2 regions of the Nonomuraea sp. B208 genome follow, and region 2 is predicted to be linked to the other one. Evidence: riboswitches for the same ligand, from Rfam matches in the RefSeq annotation. Region 2 holds a riboswitch; the other holds the start of a gene.
The links. Region 2 has a riboswitch for S-adenosylmethionine ahead of AC27IY_RS16945 (GNAT family N-acetyltransferase). Riboswitches for the same ligand answer to the same signal wherever they lie in the genome.
Positions count from the first base shown of each region.

Region 1 (7,515 bases), 720 kb from region 2:
GCCGAGCCCTCCCGCGTGCCGCTGCCGCCCCCCAGCGACATGCTGATCACGTCGGCGCCCTGGTCGGCCGCGTAGCGGATGCCGCGCGCCAGGGCGTCGCTCCCGCCCCGGGGCTGCCGCTGGCGCTGCGGGTCGCCGCTCTCCAGCGTGACCCGTACGGACAGGACGCGGGCCCCGGGCGCGACGCCGACGACCCCGGCGGCGCGGCCGGGGCCGTGCCCGCGGCCGGCGATCAGGCCGGCCATCGCGGTGCCGTGGTGGCCCCACGGCCCGTGGCCGCGCGCCGCGCCGGTGAGGTCGGGGCCCTCGACGACGGCGCCCGCGAGGTCGGGGTCGCGGGCGTCGACCCCGGTGTCGAGGACGGCGACCAGCACGCCCCGGCCCTCGCTGCGCCGCCACGCCTCGGGCAGGCGCAGCGCGCCGAGCTGCCACTGCCCGGCCCGCGCGACCGCCCCGATCCTGTCGCCGGCCCCGGTCCCGCCGGCGGCGGTCACGGAGGCCGGGACGGCGAGCACGCAGCAGATGGTCAGCGCCACGGCGAGGAGGCTCCTCATCGCGGCAGGGCCCGCCGCGGCGCGGTCGCGACCCAGGCGTGGCAGCGCGGAGGAGAGCTGGTGCACGGAGGACCTCGAGCGGGGAGAAGAGGGGGAACGCTCGAACTGACCGGCATTCTGACACGCGGCCGCCACCGCAATCCGACGGTTCGGTAAACAGCCCGATACGCGGAGTAGTTCCGTTCTGTGTGCTTTTCTGCTACCTCGTAGGCGAAAGTCGGGACATACCCGCAGCGCGGGAGCTCAGCACATTACGATTGGCCACGGGCCGTGCGGGTGACGGGACCGTCACCCGTCCCCTCAGAGGAGGACACCATGGGAGCACCCCTCAGCGGTGACGATGCTGCCCACGAGCCGTCCCGACAACCACTGACCGAACGCGACATCGAGCTCCTCGCCTTCGAACGCCAATGGTGGCGCTACGCGGGCGCGAAGGAGCAGGCCATCAAGGAGACCTTCGGGTTCTCCGCCACGCGCTACTACCAGATGCTGGGCGAATTGATCGACCGTCCGGAGGCGCTTGAGCACGACCCCATGCTGGTCAAGCGGCTTCGCAGGGTGCGCGCCGAGCGGCAGCGCGACCGCGCGGCCAGAAGGCTTGGCATGCGCCCCTGACCTGCTGGGTACGGCAGGCGCGTGGAGAACATCCCTGGAATTGAAGCAATCTTGAAGGACCCCGCCGGGGCCGTGATCGGGCTCGACTTCGACGGAACCCTGTCCCCGATCGTGCCCGATCCGGCGGCCGCCGTGATCCACCCCAAGGCGCCCGCGGTGCTCGCCGAGCTCGGCGCGCACGTGGGGGCCGTGGCCATCGTGACGGGCCGGCCGCCGGCCACCGCGCTGGAGCTGGGCCCGGGGCTGGCCGACGTTCCCGGGCTGGTCATCCTCGGCCACTACGGCTTCGAACGCTGGGAGAACGGCCGGATCTCCGCGCCGCCCCCGCCGGCCGGCGTGCCACGGGCGAAGGCCGACCTGCCGCTGCTGCTCGACTCGCTCGGCGTCGAGGGCGTGACCGTCGAGGACAAGGGCCGGGCCGTCGCGGTGCACACCCGCCGCGCCCCCGACCCCGAGGGCGCGCTGGCCGCGCTGCGCGAGCCGCTGGCCGGGCTCGCCGAGCGGCACGGGCTGGTGGTCGAGCCGGGCCGCATGGTGCTGGAGCTGCGGCCGCCGGGCATGGACAAGGGGCACGCGCTCGGCCTGTTCCTGGCCGAGAGGGACGCGCGCTCGGTGCTGTTCGCCGGCGACGACCTGGGCGACCTCGCCGCCTTCGACGCCGTACGGTCCTCCGGGCTGCCCGGGGTGACCGTGTGCAGCGGCTCGGCGGAGGTGACCGCGCTGGCCGAGCGGGCCGACATCGTGGTGGACGGCCCGGACGGCGTGCTGGCGTTGCTGGCGGAGCTGGCGTCGGCGTTCAGCCGTTGACGACTGGACTGCAAGTCCGGTTCCCTAGAGTCGGGGTCATGATCAAGCGTTACCTCGCGGTCGCCGCCACCGCGGCCGTCACCCTCACCGCCGGCGCCTTCCCCGCCCACGCCGCCCCCGCCCAGGAGCTGAAGCTGCGTGCCGGGCTCACCCTCTACATCCCGATCCAGTGGGTGGTCCACCGCTTCGGCCCGGACAACGTGCAGGTCGTGACCGGCAAGTGCGGGAAGGCCCGGGGCTGGCGGACGCCGGAGTGCGACTCCTTCTACATTCTCGGGCCGTCCTTCATCAAGCACGGCGCGGAGGGCTTCGGCCCCTACACCGGCAAGAACCCGTACTACACGGCGAGCGACGTGCAGCCGTGCCCGTTCAACGAGAAGTGGGGCGAGAGCATCGGCCCGAAGGGCTCGCGGGGGCTGCGCCAGGTCGGGCCCGGCCACAAGGCCACGTACAACGCCTGGAAGTCCACCTGCACGAGCTACAGCGGCACCGCGATCAAGGCCCGCTTCACCCAGCGCGAGTGGTATCTGCCGAAGAGCAAGATCCTGGTCGTCGACCAGTGGAACACCCCCGGCCTGGCCGACACGCTCAAGCACGCCGACTGGCGGTGAGCGCGGGATCGCGGCTCAGGCGAGGGCGTCGAGCTGGGCCGCGAGCCATTTCTGGGGCGGCAGGGCGGTGGCCGCGGCGCGCAGCTTGTCGCGCCGCGCCCGCCGCTCGTCCTCCGGCATGACCAGCGCCCTGTGCAGGGCGTCGGCCGTGCCGCTGATGTCGTAGGGGTTGACCATCAGCGCGTACGGGCCCAGCTCGGCGGCCGCGCCCGCCTCCCGCGAGAGCACCAGCGCGCAGCGCGGCGACAGCACCGGGCCCTCCTTGGCCACCAGGTTCATGCCGTCGCGGATGGGGTTGACCAGCAGCACGTCGGCCATCCGGTACGCGGCCAGCGACCGCGGGTAGTCGTCGTGGACGTTGAGGATGAGCGGGTCCCAGTCCTCGGTGGCGAACTCGTTCTCGATCTCCTGGGCGCAGCGCTGCACCGAGGCGGTGTACTCGCGGTATTCCGGCAGGTCGTGCCGGCTCGGGTAGGCGAAGGCCAGGTGCACCACGCGGCCGTGCCACTCGGGATGGGCGGCCAGGAACTCGCCGTAGGCCACCAGGCCGCGCACGATGTTCTTCGACAGCTCGGTGCGGTCGATGCGGACGATGAGGCGGCGGTCGCCGACCTGCTCCCTGATCGCCGTGATGTGCGACTCGACGTCGGGCTCGCCGGCCCGCTCCCACAGCGCCGCGCCGTCCACCCCCAGGCTGTGGACGCCGATCCTGGTGGTGCGGCCCTCGTGGGTGACGCTGCGGGCCGCCCGGTCGACCTCCGCCCCGAGCACCGCCTCGCAGCAGTCCATGAACGCCGCCGCCCACCGCTCGGCCAGGAACCCGGCGTGGTCGGCGCCGAGTATGCCCTCCAGGACCTCGCCGGCCACCTCGTCGGGCAGCAGCGAGAAGTACTCGGGCGGCGCCCACGGGGTGTGGCTGAAGTGCGCGATGCGCAGGTCGGGCCGCTCGGCCCTGAGCATGGCGGGGGTGAGCGTGAGGTGGTAGTCCTGCACCATCACGCGGGCGCCGTGGCCGGCCTCCTCGGCGAGGGCGAGCGCGAAGGCGCCGTTGTAGTCGCGGTAGGACTCCCACTCGCGGGCGAAGCGGATGCCGAAGCTGGGCGCGTTGGGGATGTCGTAGAGCAGGTGGTTGACGAACCACAGGGTGGAGTTGGCCACGGCGTTGTAGGCGCGATGGAACGTGGTCGCGGGGATGTCGAGCATGCGCAGCGGCCCGGTGTCGTAGCCGGCCTGGTCGAGCCGGCCGCCGGGGGACAGGCGCACGGCGCCGCGGTCGTCGTCGGACAGCGCCGCGCAGACCCACAGGACCCCGTCGTCCTTGGCGACCCCGGACAACCCGGAGACGAGACCGCCGCCGCCCCGTCTCATGATGAGAACACCGTCGTCGGAGACGGTGAAGGAGACCGGCCCTCTGTTGGAGGCCACGAGGACGCTGTTCATCGAAGCTCCTTCCGATCATAGGATCGCAGCTATGGCGCTTGATGAGCTAACCGAGGAACTCGCCCGATCCGCCGCCGCTGGAGATCATCGCGCGCTCGGCGAGTTGCTGGCCAGGATCGAGCCGGATGTGATGCGCCACTGCTCCCGGATTCTTCCGTACCACCAGGATGCCGAGGAGGCGTCGCAGGACACCCTGCTCGCGGTGGCGCGCAACATCGGCCGCTTCGAGGGGCGTGCCAGGTTCAGCACCTGGCTGCACATCGTCACGGCCAACTGCGCGCGCACCACCTACCGGTCGCTGAAGCGCAGGGCGGCCGAGCAGACCTCCGACGAGCTGCCGACGCAGAAGCCCGACGCGCGGCGGGTCAGCGTGATCGCCGGCTCGCGGCTCGACCTGCTCGACGCGATGGAGGCGCTGGAGGCCGACAAGCCCGATCTCGCGCAGGCGCTGGTCCTGCGCGACATCGTGCAGCTCGACTACAACGAGGTGGCCGAGCAGCTCGGCATCCCGCTGGGCACCGCGAAGTCGCGCATCCACCAGGCGCGCAAGTACGTCCAGGCGGCGCTGGGTGACGACTATCGGTGAGACGCCCCGTCTCAGTCTTTGAGACAGGTGGTCGTTCCCGCCGCTTCGGCGGGTAGAGTCGTGTGCAACAACTTCATACAGCTCATCCAGAGGGGTGGAGGGACCGGCCCTGCGAAGCCCCGGCAACCCTCCCGGCTTTCGACTCGCGACCTGGCGAGGCCGACCGGGACAAGGTGCCAATTCCGGTTCGCGGTCAAGGTGGCCGTGGGCGAAGATGAGGGAAGGCCTCGCTTCATGTCGCACGACTTTGGTCCTGCCGTCGCTCTGTCCTGCCGCGAGTGCGGCGCCCGTTACCCGCTCGGGCCGAGCTTCGCGTGTCTGGAGTGTTTCGGGCCGCTCGAAGCGGCCTACGAGTTCGGCCGGGTGACCCGCGAGGACATCGCCGCGGGCCCGGCCAACATCTGGCGCTACCGCTCGCTGCTCCCGGTCCCCGCCGACGTGGCGAGCAAGCCCAACATGAACCCCGGCTGGACGAAGCTGGTCAGGGCGGGCAACCTCGGGCGGGCGCTCGGCATCAAGTCCCTGCACGTCAAGGACGACTCCGGCAACCCCACCCACTCCTTCAAGGACCGGGTGGTCGCCATCGCCGTCGAGGCGGCGCGCAACTTCGGCTTCCACACGCTCTCCTGCTCCTCCACCGGCAACCTCGCGGGCGCGGTGACCGCCGCCGCGGCGCGGGCCGGGCTCGACGCCTGCGTGTTCATCCCGGCCGACCTCGAAGAGGCGAAGATCGCCATGGCCCGGGTGTTCGGCGGCAAGCTGATCGGCATCGACGGCACCTACGACGAGGTCAACCGGTTCTGCTCCGAGCTGATCGGCGACCCGCTGGGCGACAAGTGGGGGTTCGTCAACGTCAACCTGCGGCCCTACTACGCCGAGGGCTCCAAGACGCTCGCGTACGAGATCGCCGAACAGCTCGGCTGGCGGCTGCCTGAGCAGATCGTCATCCCGATCGCCTCGGGCTCGCAGCTCACCAAGATCGACAAGGGCTTCAAGGAGCTCATCGCCCTGGGCCTGGTCGAGGACACCCCCTACAAGGTCTTCGGGGCGCAGGCCGCCGGGTGCTCGCCGGTGTCGGCGGCGTACAAGGCGGGGCACGACGTCGTCCAGCCGGTCAAGCCCAACACCATCGCGAAGTCGCTGGCGATCGGCAACCCGGCCGACGGCCCGTACGTGCTGGACATCGCCCGGCGCACCGGCGGGGCCGTCGAGGACGTCACCGACGCCGAGGTCGTGGCCGCGATCAAGCTGCTGGCCTCGACCGAGGGCATCTTCGCCGAGACCGCGGGCGGCGTCACCGTGGGCGTGCTCAAGAAGCTCGTCGAGGCGGGGCGGCTCGACCCCGAGGCGGAGACCGTGGTCCTCAACACCGGCGACGGCCTGAAGACGCTGGACGCCATCGCCGGCGAGTCGTCGCGGCCCACCGCCGTGATCAAGCCGTCTCTCGACGCGTTCCGCGCGGCTGTCTGACAACCAGGAAAGGCGAGATAACCATGAGCGTTACTGTTCGGATTCCCACCATTCTGCGCACCTACACCGGCGGAAACGCGGAAGTGAGTGGCGAAGGCGCGACTCTTCGTGACGTGCTCGCCAAGCTCGATGCCGACTACCCGGGCATCGGCGCGAGAATTCTGGATGAATCGGGCAAGATTCGGCGTTTTGTCAACGTTTACGTTGGGGAAGAGGACGTCCGTTTCGCCGAGGGCCTGGACACCGCCGTCCCTCAGGGCACGCAGATCTCCATCATCCCGGCGGTCGCCGGCGGCTGAGTGCCCGTACGACTCCACAGAAGGCGCCCCAAGCGGGCGCCTTCTGCTTTTCGGGCCTATTCAAACGTTGAAGTACCCGCACTGCGAACAAATGCGTCTTTCGTGGATTGACTCTGTTGCCAAACCCCTTGCCACAGGTATGGTCGAGGCGATCGTCTGGCTGTTTTGTCGTTAAGTCGGACGATTACGGGTCTCGCGGTGGAATGGGCGAGATCTGTAGCCCCAGTAAGAGGAGTCGGAAGTGGCGCAGGGCACCGTCAAGTGGTTCAACGCGGACAAGGGCTACGGCTTCATCGCGGTAGACGGTGGTAAGGATGTATTCGTCCATTACTCCGCGATACTGATGGACGGGTACCGATCTCTCGAGCAGGGCCAGCGGGTCGAGTTCGAGATCACGCAGGGCCAGAAGGGACCGCAGGCCGAGTCTGTCCGCTCGGTCTGATTTACGTCACCTGGTATGCACCGGCGGGGCCCGTGCGGCAGCGCAGTCCGTACGAGCCCGCCACCCTCGTAGTCGTCGATCGGCGGCGGGCCACACGGTGAGCGGCCCGCCGTCCCTATGCGGATCGGCTGACCTGCGCGGAGACCCCTCCAGAAGGTCGTTCGCTTGCACTCGGCAGGGTAGAGTGCTAAACAGTTCGTTGGCACTCTGTGTGGCAGAGTGCCAATAACTCGGGATCGAGACGATGGGGTCTGCCGAACGGAGATGCAGTCCCTGGCCGTCGCGGGCGTCGGCTCGGTCCAGGACAAGCCACCCTGCATCTGGGAGGTCTAGCCTTATGGCAGCCAAGATGATCGCGTTTGACGAGGACGCCCGGCGCGGTCTCGAGCGCGGTATGAACCAGCTCGCTGACGCCGTCAAGGTGACCTTGGGCCCCAAGGGCCGCAACGTCGTGCTGGAGAAGAAGTGGGGCGCCCCCACGATCACCAACGACGGTGTGTCCATCGCCAAGGAGATCGAGCTCGAGGACCCTTGGGAGAAGATCGGCGCCGAGCTGGTCAAGGAAGTCGCCAAGAAGACGGACGACGTCGCGGGCGACGGCACCACCACCGCCACCGTGCTCGCCCAGGCGCTGGTTCGTGAGGGCCTGCGCAACGTCGCCGCCGGCGCCAACCCGATGGCCCTGAAGAAG
Region 1 is NZ_BAAJOU010000021.1:771,932-779,446, forward strand. It holds gene AC27IY_RS20670 (S8 family serine peptidase) at 1-554, opposite strand, end outside; gene AC27IY_RS20675 (DUF3263 domain-containing protein) at 870-1,169, shown strand; gene otsB (trehalose-phosphatase) at 1,221-1,976, shown strand; gene AC27IY_RS20685 (hypothetical protein) at 2,015-2,587, shown strand; gene AC27IY_RS20690 (alpha,alpha-trehalose-phosphate synthase (UDP-forming)) at 2,603-4,027, opposite strand; gene AC27IY_RS20695 (RNA polymerase sigma factor) at 4,059-4,613, shown strand; SAM riboswitch class I at 4,693-4,834, shown strand; gene thrC (threonine synthase) at 4,848-6,083, shown strand; gene AC27IY_RS20705 (MoaD/ThiS family protein) at 6,107-6,382, shown strand; gene AC27IY_RS20710 (cold-shock protein) at 6,624-6,824, shown strand; gene groL (chaperonin GroEL) at 7,162-7,515, shown strand, end outside.
Region 1: linked by a shared signal. The riboswitch ahead of thrC (threonine synthase) and the one ahead of AC27IY_RS16945 (GNAT family N-acetyltransferase) in region 2 are both predicted to bind S-adenosylmethionine.

Region 2 (7,515 bases):
CTGATCCCGGGCACGCCGCGTTCGGCCGTCCTCCTCACCTCCCGGGGGCCGCTGCCCGCGCTGCCGGGCGCGGTCACGTACGCGCTGGACGTGCCCACCCCGGCCGGCGCCCGCGCCCTGCTCGCGGGCGTGGCCGGGGCGGACCGGGTGGCGAGCGACCCGGAGGCGGCGCAGGCGATACTCGATGCCTGCGGGCGGTTGCCGCTCGCCCTGCGCATCGCCGGGGCACGCCTCGCCACCCGCCCGGCCTGGCCCCTGGCCGAGCTGGCACGCCGCCTCGCCGACGCTTCGGCGCTGAACGAGCTGCGTGCGGGCCACCTGGACGTCCGCGCCACGTTCGAGGCGAGCTACGCGACCCTGTCGCCGCCCGCGCGGCACGCGTTCCGGCTGCTCGGGTCGGTGGCCGCCGACGGCGTGGCGGCCTGGACGGTGGCGGCGCTGGCGGGGGCGAGCCCGTACGACGTGGACGGCTCCCTGGAGGAGCTGGCCGTCGCCGGCCTGATCACCGCCGGCGCGGCCGACGCCGCGGCCCAGCCCCGCTACCGCATGCACGACCTGCTGCGCGGCTTCGCCGGCGAGCTGTTCCACGCCGAGGACAGCGGTGAACGCCGGACGGCCGCGCTGCGCCGGGTCGCCGCCGAGGCCCGCGCCCGCGCCGCCGGCGCCGCCGCCGAGCTGCCCCTCGCCTTCGCCCCGCCGCCGCCGGACCTACCGGAGAGGACGCCGCCCTGCCCGGAAGGCGGCGCCTGGCTGGCGGCCGAGCGCGGCGTGCTCGTCGCCGTGGCCGAGGCCGCCGCCCGAGCCGGGCTGGTACGGGAGGCGGCCGGTCTCGCGTACGCGCTGGCGCCGTTCCTCGTCGTGCGCGGCTTCCACGACGACGCCGTACGGATGGTGGGCACGGTCGCCCACGCCGCCGCGACGGCGGGGGACACCGTCACCGAGACGCGCCTGCGGCTGGTGAGCGCCGACGCCGAGGTCGATCGCCGGCGCGCCGGCACGGTCGCGGACGAGTTCCGCCACCTGCTCGGCCGTAGCTCGCGGGCGGGGGACCGGCACGCGGCGGCGTACGCGCTGCTCGGGGTCGCCGCCACCCTGGAACACGACCTGGGCTCCGCGCTCACCGCCGCCACGCTGGCCGCCGAACGGTTCCAGGAGTTGGGCGACGGGCACGGCCTGCTGAGCGCGTGGACCGAGATCGCCGGCATCCAGTTCTACCTGCGCCGGCACGACGCCGTCGGAGCGACCTGCCGCCTGGCCCTCGCCCACCTCGACGGCCACAGCTCCCTCCATCGGGCCCGTTTCCTGCGCGCCCTCGGGATCGCCTGCTACGAGACGGGCCGCGTCGAGGAGGCGATCGGCCACTACCGGACCAGCCTGGACCTCTGCCGCGAGCTGCGATGGGAGACCGGCGAACGGCTGTCGCTGCACCGGCTGGCCCAGGCCGAGGCCGCGCTGGGCCGCCACGACACCGCCATCGGCATGCTCGCCCGGTGCGCGCGGCTGTTCGTGAACGCGGGGGACACGCGGGGGCAGGCGCTGATCTCGTACACGTTGGGCGAGATCAGCCGGTGGCGCGGCGACGAACGGGTGGCGCTGGCCCACTTCACCGCCTGCCTCGACCGGCTCGACCCGCTCAACGAGCACCTCTGGTCCGCCCGCACCCGCGACCAGATCGCCCGTTCCCGCGCCGCACTCCGATGACCGGTCAATGCCCTGCCCGTGTCCTGGTCCCGGCACTCTCGGTCCGCGAGTCTTGACCGCATGAAAAAGATCGCTCTGCTGGTCTCGACGCTGGCCGTGGCCGGCCTCGCCCTGGTCGCGCCCGCCGGCCCCGCCGCCGCGAACCCGATCCCGCCCGCCGCCATCCCGCCGCCCCGGTGCGTCCCCGAGAGCCAGGGCAACGGGACGTACGAGTGGGAGTACCAGTACACCTCGACCATCAGCAAGGGAGGCCACGGCACGCGGACCCACCACTTCTACGTCTACTACCTGCCGGTCACGTGGTTCAGCACCGGCACGAAGGTGAGCTGCAGCCTGTCCTTCTGAATGTCATCGAGGCGGGCAGGTTCCGCGACACCGTGAAGCTGGTCCGCAAGGAGTCCCAGGTGTCCCGCCGCACGGCCTGGAGGTCGCGAACACTTCCTCCGATGACTCCCGGGCCCGGGCGCGGTCTTCCTCATGAGACGAGACCGAACTCATGAGGAGGAGCGATCCCGTGGACCTGCACAGCGTGGTGTGCGTACGTGACCGGACAATCTCCCTGAAGTGGTACGAAGCCTTCTTCGGCCGGCCGGCGGACGAGATCATCGGCGAGGAACACCTGTGGCAGACCGGTGAGAACGCCTGGCTCGTCATCGACGACCGGCCCGTGCGGGCGGCCCGCGTCGGCGGGACCATGATCACGTTCGGCGTGACCGACCTCGACGACATCCTGGCCCGCCTGGCCGCGTACGGCATCGACCACGAACCGGTGGAGACCTACCCCAACGGGGTGCGCCACGTCGAGATCCTCGACCCCGACGGCAACAGCATGTCGCTCGCGCAACTCCCCTAGGAACCGAGCGGGTGCCCCGTCGTCGCGTCGACGTGATCGGGGATCTCGGCGTGGCGGTCGCCGACCGACGACGTCCCGGTGGGCTCGAACATGAGGATCGCCGCCCCGGCGGGCGCGGACGGCCGGTGCTCCGTGCCGCGCGGGACGGTGAACACCGAGCCCGCGGGGAGCCGGACCGTACGCTCCCCGCCGGGCTCGCGCAGCGCGATGTCCAGCTCCCCGTCGAGCACCAGGAAGAACTCGTCCGTGTCGTCGTGGACGTGCCAGACGTGCTCGCCCTCGACCTTCGCGACGCGTACGTCGTAGTCGTTGACCCGCGTGACGATCCGAGGGCTCCAGAGGGCGTCGAAGGAGGCCAGGGCCTGGCTGAGGGCGATGGGTTCGAGGTTCACGAGTGCATCCTGTCCCACCGGACCCGCCCGGCGTGAGTGCTAGGAATAGCACATGCCGCAAGAATCCTCGCACATCGCCTCGGACGCGCACCGGGTCGTCGTGATCGTGGACGAGAACTCCAACCCCTTCGAGCTGGGCTGCGCGACCGAGGTCTTCGGCCTGCGCCGGCCCGAGCTCGGCCGCGACCTGTACGACTTCCGCCTGTGCTCCCCCGAGCCGCGCACCCTGATGCGGGACGGGTTCTTCACCCTCACGGGCGTCGCCGGCCTGGAGGCGGCCGACGCGGCGGACACCCTGATCGTCCCGAACCGTCCCGACGTCGAGGTGCCCAGAAGAACCGCCGTGCTCGACGCCATCCGCCGGGCGCACGCGCGCGGCGCCCGCCTGGTCGGCTTCTGCAGCGGCGCCTTCACCCTGGCCGAGGCCGGGGTGCTCGACGGACGCCGGGCCACCGCGCACTGGCAGTGGGCGGACTCCTTCCGGGCCCGCTTCCCTTCCGTCCGCCTTGAGACGGACGTGCTGTTCGTGGACGACGGCGACATCCTCACCGCCGCGGGCAGCGCGGCCGCGCTCGACCTCGGCCTGCACATCGTCCGCCGCGACCACGGCGCGGAGGTCGCCAACTCGGTGAGCCGGCGGCTGGTCTTCGCCGCCCACCGCGACGGCGGGCAGCGGCAGTTCGTGGAGCGGCCGGTGCCCGAGGTGCCTGACGAGTCGCTGGCGCCCGTACTCGCCTGGGCCCAGGAGCACCTGGACGCCCCGCTCACGGTGTCCGACCTCGCGGCCCGCGCCTCGGTCAGCGCGGCCACCCTGCACCGCCGCTTCCAGGCGCAACTGGGCACCACCCCGCTCGCCTGGCTGACGGGGGAACGCCTCGCCCTGGCCTGCCGGCTGATCGAACGGGGCGAGTCCCGCTTCGAGACGGTCGCCCGGCACACCGGCCTGGGCACGGCCGCGAACCTTCGCGCGCTGATGCGCCGCAGGATCGGCCTCACCCCTCTGCAGTACCGCCACCGCTTCGGCCCGGGCCAGGCGCCGACGCCGAGGCCAGCCGGGTCATGAGGGTCCGCCGGACGGCCGGCCAGTCGGACGAGACCACCGCGAACATCGCCGAGTCCCGCAGCAGCCCCTCCTCGCCGGGCGCCCACGACATCGACCAGTTGCGCAGGACCCCCTCGAAGCCGATGCCGAGCTGCTCCAGCGCACGTCGGCACCGGTGGTTGCGGGCGTCGGTCTTCAGATCGACCCGCGCGACGCCGATGCTCTCGAACGCGTACGTAAGCAGCAGCAGCTTCGCCTCGGCGTTGATCCCGGTGCCCTGCGCCGACGCCGCGAGCCAGGTGAAGCCGATCTCGATCGCCCGCAGGGAGTCCGGCCGGTCCGGCCACGGCCGCGGATCCCAGAACGCGGTGCACCCCACGGCTTTCCCGTCACGTACGCGGATCTGGGCGAACGGCGTCAGCCCGTCCCTGGCCAACTGCGCCGCGACATACCCCCGCATCCCGGGCCCTCGGGGAACCAGCGTGAACCCGTAGGACGCCCGGTCCTCCTCGGCGGCCTCCGCCAGGTCCGCCGCGTGTTCCATCGTCAACGGCTCCAGCCGTACCAGGGAACCGGCGAGCACGGGAACGTCGAGCTGAACGCTCATCAGACCTTCCTCATCGTTCCTGGCGTTGGCACCTTGCCCGAGCTGGGCAGGTTGCCGGACCGTCACAGGGCCAGGCCCCTCAGATCCTCTGGATGATCGTCGAAAGTCGATCTTCCCCAACGACCGCCGGCAGCGTCAAGCCTGGAGGAGGGCGGCCGCGAGGATCCCGGCCAGCCATTTCTCGTACTCGGCCTCGCTCCACCCGCAGACCTCGGTCAGCTTCTCGAAGTTCTCCGTCGAGGTGAGGACGTAGATCTGCGCGGCCGCCCTGGCAGGAGCGAGGCCCGGCCGCAGGGCCCCGAGCGCGTGCAGGTGGTGGGCCGGCCCGTGGCTGCCCTTCAGCCGCTCGCGTTCGATGTCGGCCAGGACCTCCTGGAGCCCCGCGTCGGCCGGGGAGGCGGCGGCGGCCGCGCGCAGGACGCGGTGCACGGGCTGGATGCGCCGGAGGATCCCGGTGGCCATGGCGGCGTACCGGGCCAGCTTGCGTGCGGGATCGGGTTCGTCGATGATCGCCTGCACCTCGGGGCGGTCGCTCTGCGGCAGGGGCCGGGCGTCGCCGGCCAGCGTGATGTCGTAGACGAGCTTGGCCAGGGCGGGCTTGCCTCCGGGGGAGGACGTGTACAGCGTCTGGAGCGCCACCCCCGCCTCGCGGGCGACCTCGGCCATGGTCGTGTCCGCGTAGCCCTTCCTGATCATGAGTTCCCGCGCCGCGCCCGCGATCCTCTGCCGCGTGGCCTCGGCCTGCTCCTGCCGCAGAGCGCTGGAGTAGGGACGGCGCTTCTTCCGCTCAGTCATCGCCAGCCATACTCCCAGAACCACATTGAATAGAAGCCCTTCTAATGAAAGCTTCTGTCTATACCCAACTCCCGGAGATGCCGATGTCCTTGGTGCTGACCGCGGCCAGGATGGTCGCGCTGCTGCTGATCGGCCTGTACGCGGGCGGCGTCGTCTTCGTCCTCCTCGCCCCGTCCGTGGCCCGCCTGCCGGGACCTGCCTACGTCCGGTACTGGCAGGCGCTCAACGTCGACTACGGCCGCGCCATGCCGCCGCTGCTGCTGGCCGGCATCGCGGCGCTGATCGTCGCGGCCGCCCTGTCGTGGCCCCGAGGATGGTTCGCCTTCGGCCTCACCGCCGCCGCCCTGATCCTGGTGATCCTCACCGTGGCCCTCACCCTGACGGGCCTGGAGCCACTCAACCGGCTGGCGGACGCCTGGGACCCCGACCTCCTGCCCGCCGACTGGGAGGAGAGCCGCCGTCGGTGGTTGAACCTGCACCTCGTACGGACCGCGCTCGCGCTCGCGGCGTTCGCCTCCCTGATCACCGTCCAGACCTTCGACCGCACCTGAACAGCGGCCTTCAGCGCGGGAACTCGTCCGTCCACCCGGTGGTGACGGAGATGTACGAGTTGCTGATCGCCGCACCTCCTTCGGCGGTCAGCAGGATGGTGGCACGCGTCACCCGGGCGGCCTCAGGATCGACGACCATCTTGACCTCCACCTTCCCGGAGAGCGGGATCACCAGCTCCTGCCCGTCCTCGACAGGCCCCACGTTCCTGACCCCGGGGGTGGCGGCGAGGGCCTCGAATGCCGCCGAACGGACCCGCGCGGGCGTCGGCAGCTCCGTGATCAGCTCGATCAGCGGGGAGACGAGCTCGCCTTGCCGGTCGGCAGGGAACATGGCGCTGTCCTGGCGGGGCAGCCCGGCGATGTGCTCCTTCAGCTTCTCCGGATCCGCCGGAAGCCCTTCGAGCTCCTCGAACCCGATCTCGGCGCCCATGAGTCTGAACGGCGCCGGGTCCTCGACGACCGAGCCGGGCGTGGCGGACGGCTCGTTCCTGGACCAGTGGCGGCCGTCGCGGGTGGTCCAGCTCTCCTGCACATGGGGCCCGTCCGGGCCCTGGAACGTACGCTTGATGTGCCAGTAGGTCCCCGTCCCCTGGGAGACGTGCTCGGCGCTGGCCGCCGCCATGAGCAGGACGTCCCTGCCCGAGACCGGCGCGGCGGCGGGCTGGAACACGCCGGCGACGATCAATGCGGCGGCCACCGCGGCGGCCACCGCCATGCCCAGCACCGGCAGGCGCCGGCGGGCGCGGCTGCGCCTCATCCTGTCCTGGAGACGTCCCCTGCTGCGGGCGATCGCCTCGGCGGACGGCTCGGGCTTGGCCAGAAGGGTCGCGACGGCGTTCAGGTCATCCACGGGCTTTCTCCTTGTCGACGATGGCGACGATCTTGCTGCGGGCCCGGCTGAGCCGGGAGCCCACGGTGCCGACGGCGATGCCGAGCGCCTGAGCCACTTCGTCATAACTGAGCTGGCCCAGGGCCACGAGCAGCAGCACGTCGCGCTCGCCGCCGGACAGGGCGGCCAGCGCCCTGGCCAGCTGCGGCTGCATGCGCTCGGCGGCGACCGAGGTGACGACCCGGTCCTCGTGGCCTTCCACGACGGGCTCGGGTCCCAGCTTGGCCAGCGCCTTGTAGTGGCGGGTCTCCTTGCGGCGGTGCCTGGCGATCAGATTGGTGGCGATGCCGAACAGCCAGGGCCGAAGGTCTCCGCGTTCCGGGTCGTACCGGTCGCGCCGGTCGAAGGCCAGCAGGAACGTCTCGGCGGTGAGGTCCTCGGCGATCTGCGTGTCCAGGCGGCCCGCGACGTACAGGTAGATGTCGCGGTAGTAGCGGTCGTGGACGGCGGTGAACAGGTGGGGGTCGCGCCGGTACCGGGCGACGAGCTCGGCGTCGGTCACCTGTTCGCTCGCTTCGGCGCTCACGTTCTTGTCTCCGGCATGCGGTCTGCCTTCTGGGTCTGCGGTCTCGATCACCCATCCTTCGCCGCAGCCCGGAATCGTCTTCCCACACGCCGGCGGTATGCCCCAGGTTTTCGGGACGTGTCCCGTTATAGGCGCCTAAGATGCGCGGCATGTCGTCCC
Region 2 is NZ_BAAJOU010000021.1:50,919-58,433, forward strand. It holds gene AC27IY_RS16920 (AfsR/SARP family transcriptional regulator) at 1-1,701, shown strand, start outside; gene AC27IY_RS16925 (hypothetical protein) at 1,762-2,046, shown strand; gene AC27IY_RS16930 (VOC family protein) at 2,216-2,554, shown strand; gene AC27IY_RS16935 (cupin domain-containing protein) at 2,551-2,946, opposite strand; gene AC27IY_RS16940 (GlxA family transcriptional regulator) at 2,999-4,009, shown strand; gene AC27IY_RS16945 (GNAT family N-acetyltransferase) at 3,939-4,595, opposite strand; SAM riboswitch class I at 4,589-4,694, opposite strand; gene AC27IY_RS16950 (TetR/AcrR family transcriptional regulator) at 4,731-5,390, opposite strand; gene AC27IY_RS16955 (anthrone oxygenase family protein) at 5,474-5,941, shown strand; gene AC27IY_RS16960 (CU044_5270 family protein) at 5,952-6,791, opposite strand; gene AC27IY_RS16965 (RNA polymerase sigma factor) at 6,784-7,356, opposite strand; gene AC27IY_RS16970 (WD40 repeat domain-containing protein) at 7,506-7,515, shown strand, end outside.